Linked DNA regions of Lichenicola cladoniae. The protein of the gene in region 1 interacts with the protein of each later gene in a pairwise test. Links are inferred from orthologs where the notes say so. Each region holds a gene or a part of one and is shown on either strand. Other genes may lie near its edges.

Region 1 (3,182 bases):
TACGGGGCCGAAGGCGAGAACAACGTGCAGCGCCTGGCCGACGTGCTGCGCCGGCTGCCGGTGGTGCCCCTGCCCGGGGGCGGCCGGGCGCTGGTGCAGCCGATCCACCAGTCCGACGTCACCGCCGCGATGCTGGCAGCGCTCGGCCGCGACTGGGACGGGCCGCATGGCCTGGTCATCGCCGGCCCCGACATCCTGGCCTACCGGGACTTCGTGGCGGGGATCGCCGATGCGGCGGGGCTTCCGCGACGCAGGATCATCCCGGTCCCGGCCTGGCCCCTGATGCTGGGAGCACTCCTGGCTGGGCCGATTCCCCGCCTGCCTTCGATCGGCGCGGCGGAGATCAGGCGGCTGATGGAGGACAAGGCGTTCGACATCGCGCAGATGCGCGAGATCCTGCGCCTGGACCCGATCAGCCTGGCCGCGGGCCTGGCCCGGACATTCGCGCACTGAACATCAGGTCGGCCCGGTCCCGGTCCTCTTGCGTGTTGACGTTGAAGAACGGATCGAGCGGCTCGGACGCGAAGCGGACCTCGCGCATGCCGAGCGGGCCTGCGAACGCCAGCACCCCATAGGCGCGGCGTCCATCAGACGGATCGAGCCCGTCCAGGTGCCGCGCCAGCCGGTCGCGCCAGGCCACCGGCCACAGCGCCACCAGGTGATGCCGGCGATCCGACACCGCGACCGATGGCGCCGGCGACAGCGCCCGGAGCAGATCGTCCGGGATGAACGGCGTATCACCCGGTACGGTCAGGAGCAGCCCGGCGCCGAGCCCGGCGGCCCAGTCCAGCCCGCGCAGCAATCCGGCCAGGGGTCCGATGCCGATGCGCCGGTCTTCCAGCACCGGCAGCCCGAAGCGCGCGAAGCGGGCCGGATCGCCGTTCGCACTCAACGCGACGTGGCTCACCACCGGCCGCAGCCGGTCGAGGATATGCAAGAGGATGGGGGTTCCGCCGATCTCGATCAGCGGCTTGTCGATGCCACCGAGGCGGCGGGCCTCGCCGCCGGCAAGGACCATCGCAACCGCATCGATCAAATGTTGGCACCCACGGCCTTGTGGTGGCCGGGATTTCCGCTGGGGCGAACGACGGGGCTCGAACCCGCGACATCCAAGACCACAACCTGGCGCTCTGCCAACTGAGCTACGTCCGCCACAGCGGCGCCGGGTTTAGAAGAGGCGCGAACCCGCGTCAATCGATCCGATCTCACGAAACCGCCCGAACCTTCACCGCCCCAACCTTCAGCGGCAGAGCCCGCACGTACGCGCGCAACCGATCCAGCGCCTCGCGGAGCACCGACTCGCGCTTGCAGAACGCGAACCGGACATAGTGATCGGGTGCATCGGGCTGGTCGTAGAAGGCCGAGACCGGGATCGCGGTGACGCCTGCCGCCTCGGTCAGATGTTCGCAGAACGCCACGTCGTTGCCGGTGAAGCCCAGCCCGCGGAAGTCGGCGATCAGGAAATAGCTGCCGTGCGACGGCAGCACCGAGAAGCCGATCTCCTCCAGCCCCGCCGCCAGCAGGTCGCGCTTGCCCTGGAGCTCGCTGGCCAGCGCGCCGAAATAGGCATCGTCCTTGTCGAGTCCCAGGGCCACAGCGCGCTGCAGGTTCGGGGGCGTGGTGAAGGTGAGGTTCTGGTGCGCCTTGGCGACCACGGACGCGAGATGGGCTGCCGCCGTGACGTAGCCGACCTTCCAGCCGGTCAGGGAGAAGCTCTTGCCGGCGCTGCCGATCCGCAGGCAGCGCTCGCGCATGCCCGGCAGCGTCATCAACGGCGTATGGCGGGCACCGTCGAAGGTCAGGTGCTCGTACACCTCGTCGCACACCGCATAGGCATCGTGGCGCTGCAGCAGGCCGGCGATGAACGCCAGCTCCTCGGCATCGAACACCTTGCCGGCCGGGTTCATCGGGCTGTTGAGCAGGACCGCCTTGGTCCTGGGTCCGAACGCCGCTTCCAGCTCGGCCCGTGGCAGCACCCAGTCGGGCGGGGTGAGCCGGACCAGCCGGGGGATACCGCCCAGCAGCCGGACTGCAGGCACATAGGTGTCGTACAGCGGCTCGAACAGCACCACCTCGTCGCCGGGGTCGATCAGCGCGGCGAGGGTGGCGATCAGCGCCTCGGTGGCGCCGGACGTGACCACGATCTCGGTCACCGGATCGACGTCGAGGCCATAGAAGCGACTATTCGCGCGCGCCACCGCCTGCTTCAGCTCGGGCAGGCCGGTCATCGGCGGATACTGGTTGCGATTGTCGAGCAGCGCATCCGCGGCGGCCTGCACGATATCCGCCGGGCCCTCGGTATCCGGGAAGCCCTGGCCGAGATTGATCGCGCCATGTTTCACCGCAAGGGCAGACATGACGGTGAAGATCGTCGTGCGCGCCTCGGAAAGCTGGCTGTTCAGGGGTTTCATGCAAATGGGCCTCGGCATCGGGTCGGCACCGATCATGGCGCAAAGCGGCGGCGACCGCGATTGCCGCGACCCGCGCCCCGTGCGAACGTGCCATGACCAGGGCGGGCGCCGATAGCGGGCGCCGGAAACGCGCCGTGACGAAGAAGGGCGGTCATGAAAAAGATCGAGGCCATCATCAAGCCGTTCAAGCTTGATGAGGTGAAGGAGGCGCTGCACGAGATCGGGTTGCAGGGGATCACCGTCACCGAGGCGAAGGGGTTTGGCCGCCAGAAGGGCCATACCGAGCTGTATCGCGGCGCCGAATACGTGGTCGATTTCCTGCCCAAGGTAAAAATCGAGGTGGTCTGCGACGACCGGATCGCCGAACGCGCCGTCGAGGCGATCGTCGAGGCGGCCCGCACCGGCCGCATCGGCGACGGCAAGATCTTCGTCTCCAGCCTTGAGGAGGTGGTGCGCATCCGCACCGGCGAACGCGGCGAGGATGCGATCTAACTGATTTCCCGGTTCAGGCGGATCCCCTCGCCTCGTTCCGCTGAACGACTTCATCCAGGCCCACCCGGACCACGCGATCCAGTCACGGTCCGGCACCAACCAGTTTCTCGAAGCGAGCCGGCCGCACCATGCGGCTGTCCCAAACAGCAGAGTGTCAACGGATGGCCAAGAAATCTTCTCATTCCGGTGCGGAGCCCACGCCCCTCTCCAGCAACGTCGCCAAGGTGATGGAGCTGTTGCAGGAGCATTCGGTCGAGTATGTCGACCTGCGGTTCACCG
Region 2 (4,308 bases), 530 kb from region 1 along the record:
ACAGCGAGGCGAAGGCCAAGAAGAACGTGCTGCGGGCGATCGAGACCGTGGCCAAGCTGCTCGGCAACACGCCGGCGATCTGCCGCAAATGCTACATACATCCCAGGATTTTCGATGGCTACATGGATGGCTCGCTGGCCGAGGCGCTGAGAGCACGCGTGGAAGCGGCCCTGGCGCCCGAGAGCCGCGCCCAGACCGGGCTGACTGCCGAGGAGGTCGCTGTGATGGCGTTCCTCAGCCGCACCCTCGACCACATCGCGGATCAGGGCACCGTCCCGACTCGGGCGCTGGAGGCTGCAGGGGCGCTCTAGGGGTGATAAACTTAGCCCATGTCGCACGCTGATTTCGTTCATCTCCGGGTCCATTCGGCCTACTCGCTGAGCCAGGGGGCGATCCAGGTTCCGGAGATCGCGGCGCTGGCGCGGGCCGCCGGTATGCCGGCGGTGGCGATCACCGACAGCGGTAACATGTTCGGGGCGCTCGAATTTTCGCAGTACTGCACGGCCAAGGGCGTGCAGCCGATCATCGGCTGCCAGATCACCCTGATGGCCGACGCCGTATCGCTGGCGGACGGGCTGCAGATCGGCGGCTCGCAGGCGGCGGGGCCCGGGCGTGGCACCACGGCGTCGGAACCGCTGGTGCTGCTGGCGCAGGACCGGGTCGGGCTGGCCAATCTGCAGCATCTGTCGTCGATCGGGTTCCTCGAGAGCGATCCGTCCGATCCATGCGTGACGATCGGGACGCTCTGCGCCCATTCCGAAGGGCTGATCCTGCTGACCGGCGGTGGTCGTGGGCCGTTGGCGCGGCTGTTGGCGGATGGTCAGCAGGATGCGGCGCGGCGGCTTCTGGAGACGCTGGCGCTGGCGTTTCCGGGCCGGATCGCGGTCGAGCTGCAGCGGCATGGCCTGGCGATCGAGAAGACGATCGAGCCCGGGCTGATCGAGCTGGCGGACGAGCTCGGGTTGCCGCTGGTGGCGACCAACGAGGTATTCTTCCCGAGGCCCGAGATGCACGAGGCGCATGACGCGCTGATCTGTATCGCGCAGGGACGCACGGTGGCCGAGCGGGAGCGCTGGCGGGTCTCGCCGGAGCAGTGGTTCAAGCCGCCGGCGATGATGCGCGAGCTGTTCGCGGACCTGCCCGAGGCCTGCGACAATACGCTGGCGATTGCCCGGCGGTGCGCGGTGATGTCCGAGACGCGCAAGCCGCTGCTGCCGGTGTGTCCGAAGGTCCGCGAGGGCAGCACCGAGGACCAGACGCTGAGGGCGATGGCCGAGGAAGGCCTCGAACTGCGGCTCGAGAAGCTCGGGGCGGACGTCGATACCTGCACGCGCTATCGCGAGCGGCTGGCATTCGAGCTCAATGTCATCGCGGACATGGGCTTCCCCGGCTACTTCATGATCGTGGCCGACTTCATCCAGTGGGCCAAGGCGCACGACATTCCGGTGGGGCCGGGGCGTGGGTCCGGCGCCGGGTCGCTGGCCGCGTGGGCACTGACCATCACCGATATCGATCCGCTGCCGTTCAACCTGCTGTTCGAGCGGTTCCTGAACCCCGAGCGCGTGTCGATGCCGGATTTCGACATCGATTTCTGCCAGGACCGGCGCGACGAGGTGATCGCCTACGTTCGTCGCGAATACGGCGCGGACCGTGTCGCGCAAATCATCACCTTCGGAAAGCTGCAGGCGCGCGCGGCCGTGCGTGACGTCGGCCGCGTGCTGGCGTTGCCGTACGGGCTGGTCAACAAGGTTTGTGAGCTGATCCCTAACAATCCGGCCAAGCCGGTGACGCTGAAGCAGGCGATCGATGGCGAGACCCGGTTGCAGGAGATGCGCGACCAGGATGAGGGCGTGCGCCGGCTGATGGAGATCGCGCTGCAGCTCGAGGGGCTGTACCGGCACGCCAGCACGCATGCGGCCGGCGTGGTGATCGGCGATCGCAAGCTGGTCGAGCTGGTGCCGCTGTATCGCGATCCCAAGAGCGACATGCTGGTCACGCAGTACAACATGAAGTTCGTCGAGCAGGCCGGGCTGGTGAAGTTCGACTTCCTCGGCCTGACGACGCTGACGATCCTGCAGCGCGGCGTGCAGATGCTGGCGAAGCTCGGCGTCGTGGTCGATCTGTCAATGCTGCCGCTGGACGATGCGCGGACGTACGCGATGCTGGCGCGCGGCGATACCGCTGGCGTGTTCCAGTTCGAAGGTGCCGGCATGCGGGACGTGCTGCGCCAGATGCGGCCGACCCGGATCGAGGATCTGATCGCGGCGGGCGCCTTGTACCGTCCTGGGCCGATGGCGAATATTCCCGATTATTGCCGGCGCAAGCACGGGGAAAAATGGGAAGCGCCGCACGAGGAGATCCGCGGTATCTTGGAAGAGACCTATGGGATCATGGTCTATCAGGAACAGGTCATGCAGATCGCCCAGAAGATGGCGGGCTACAGCCTGGGTGCGGCCGACATGCTGCGCCGTGCGATGGGCAAGAAGATCCGCTCCGAGATGGATACGCAGCGGGCCATTTTTACCGACGGTGCGATGGCACGCGGGATCAGCTCGGACAAGGCGGTCGAGGTGTTCGAGCTGATGGCGAAGTTCGCCGACTATGGCTTCAACAAGTCGCATGCGGCGGCCTATGCGCTGGTGTCGTACCAAACGGCTTGGATGAAGGCCAATCATCCGGTCGCGTTCCTGGCGGCGTGCATGTCGCTGGCGCGGGAAAAGACCGACAAGCTGGCGGCGCTGCGACAGGAAGCGGAGCGGCTCGGGATCAAGGTGCTGCCGCCGGACATCAACCGGTCCGGGGCGGATTTCACCGTCGAAGTCGCCGAGGACGGCACCCAGTCGATCCGGTATGCGCTCGCGGCGGTCAAGAAGGTCGGACTGGCGGCGATGCAGGCGCTGGAGACGCTGCGGAATGGCACGGTGTTTTCCGACCTGGCGGATTTCGCGCAGCGGGCGGACCCGAAGCAGCTGAACAAGATGCAGATCGAGAACCTGGCCAAGGCGGGAGCCTTCGACAGCCTGGATGACAACCGGGCCCGGGTGTTCGGGGCGGCGGAAACCATCCTGCGGCGGGCGCAGGCCCAGGCGGAGGAAGCGTCCAGCGGGCAGATCGGGCTGTTCGGCGGCACAGCCCGCCGGGAAACGCTGCGCCTACCGACCGGGCCGGACTGGCCGGGGATCGAGCGGCTCGGGCTGGAGGCGGACGCGATCGGCTTCCACCTGACCGCGCATCCGCTCGACGGCTATGCCTCGCTGCTGCGGCGGCTGGGGGCGGTGAAGGCGAATGCGATCGAGGCGGCCGGGCAGGCGGGGATCGGCCGGGTCAAGATCGCCGGGTGCGTCATCGACCGGAAGGAGCGGCCGACCCGCACCGGAACCAAGATGGCCTGGGTCCGGCTGTCCGATGCCTCGGGCAGTTGCGAGGTGACGTTCTTCAGCGAGGTGCTGGCCCGAACCCGCGACGTGCTGGTGACTGGGCAGGCGGTACTGGTCACCGCCGACATCCGCATGGAAGGCGAGATGCTGCGGGTGACCGCGCAGGATGCGATCTCGCTGGACAAGGCGGCCGCCGAGGACAAGGCGGAGATGCGGATCTGGGTGGATCGGCCGGCAGCGATCGACGAGATCCGCGTGGTGCTCGGCAAGGTGAAGGGCGGCCGCGGCAAGGTGGTGGTCCTGCCGTGCCTGGACGACACGCAGGATGTCGAACTGACCTTGCCGGACGCCTACATGGTCACGCCGAAGCTTGCGGAGACGCTGAAGCTGGTGGTCGGCGTCCGGTATGTCGAGGAGCGGTAGCCGACGGAGCGGAACACCTGTTTGCGGTCCGTGATCGGGTTCTAGCCCGCATTGCAAATTACCCGACGTCGCTGTCGCCGGGTGATCTGCAGGCGTGTCGGCTTCTACTTCTTCTGGAACTTCGTGCTCCGGGTCAGGTCTTCCCACGTGTCCAGATCACGCTTCAGGTCGACGATTTTTTGCCGGATCTGGTCGAGCGCATCACCGCCGATTACCAGGTGTAGCGGCGGCAAAGCTGCCTCGATCGCGGTGATGATCGCCTGCGCGCCAAGAACCGGGTCATTCTCCTGCTTGCCGTGCGCTGCGAATACGTTGTCGCGCGCCTTGCCGGCCGTATCGGCATAAGCCGGGAGACGGATGTTCGACTGCTTCGCCGACCCGCCCCGGAAATCGGTCAGGAACGCACCCGGCTCCACGACCGTCACGCCGATGCCGAAGGGAGCGACCTCCTTGGCGAGCGTCTCGGATAGTCCTTCCAACGCGAATTTCGCCATGTGGTAGAACCCGA

What was found.
Region 2: the proteins of HN018_RS08570 (region 1) and dnaE interact in binary tests that used the Escherichia coli proteins (3 or more experiments, as listed by UniProt). The link is inferred for Lichenicola cladoniae from one-to-one orthologs.

The regions. Positions count from the first base shown.
Region 1 is NZ_CP053708.1:1,850,977-1,854,158, reverse strand. The notes cover bases 309-3,182. They hold HN018_RS08570 (aminotransferase), read right to left. Parts: upstream 2,412-3,182; coding sequence 1,206-2,411; downstream 309-1,205. Other genes in these bases: glnA (type I glutamate--ammonia ligase), read left to right, coding at 3,065-3,182; HN018_RS08565 (P-II family nitrogen regulator), read left to right, coding at 2,565-2,903; mobA (molybdenum cofactor guanylyltransferase), read right to left, coding at 413-1,036; HN018_RS08585 (SDR family oxidoreductase), read left to right, coding at 309-453. Outside these bases: more of HN018_RS08585, read left to right, coding at 1-308. UniProt on the Escherichia coli protein: Shows aminotransferase activity with methionine and histidine as substrates, and to a lesser extent also with phenylalanine.
Region 2 is NZ_CP053708.1:2,381,818-2,386,125, reverse strand. Bases 1-4,000 are described here. They hold dnaE (DNA polymerase III subunit alpha), read left to right. Parts: upstream 1-329; coding sequence 330-3,800; downstream 3,801-4,000. Other genes in these bases: HN018_RS11065 (oxidoreductase), read right to left, coding at 3,905-4,000; HN018_RS11075 (DNA topoisomerase IB), read left to right, coding at 1-311. Outside these bases: more of HN018_RS11065, read right to left, coding at 4,001-4,308. UniProt on the Escherichia coli protein: DNA polymerase III is a complex, multichain enzyme responsible for most of the replicative synthesis in bacteria. This DNA polymerase also exhibits 3' to 5' exonuclease activity. The alpha chain is the DNA polymerase catalytic subunit.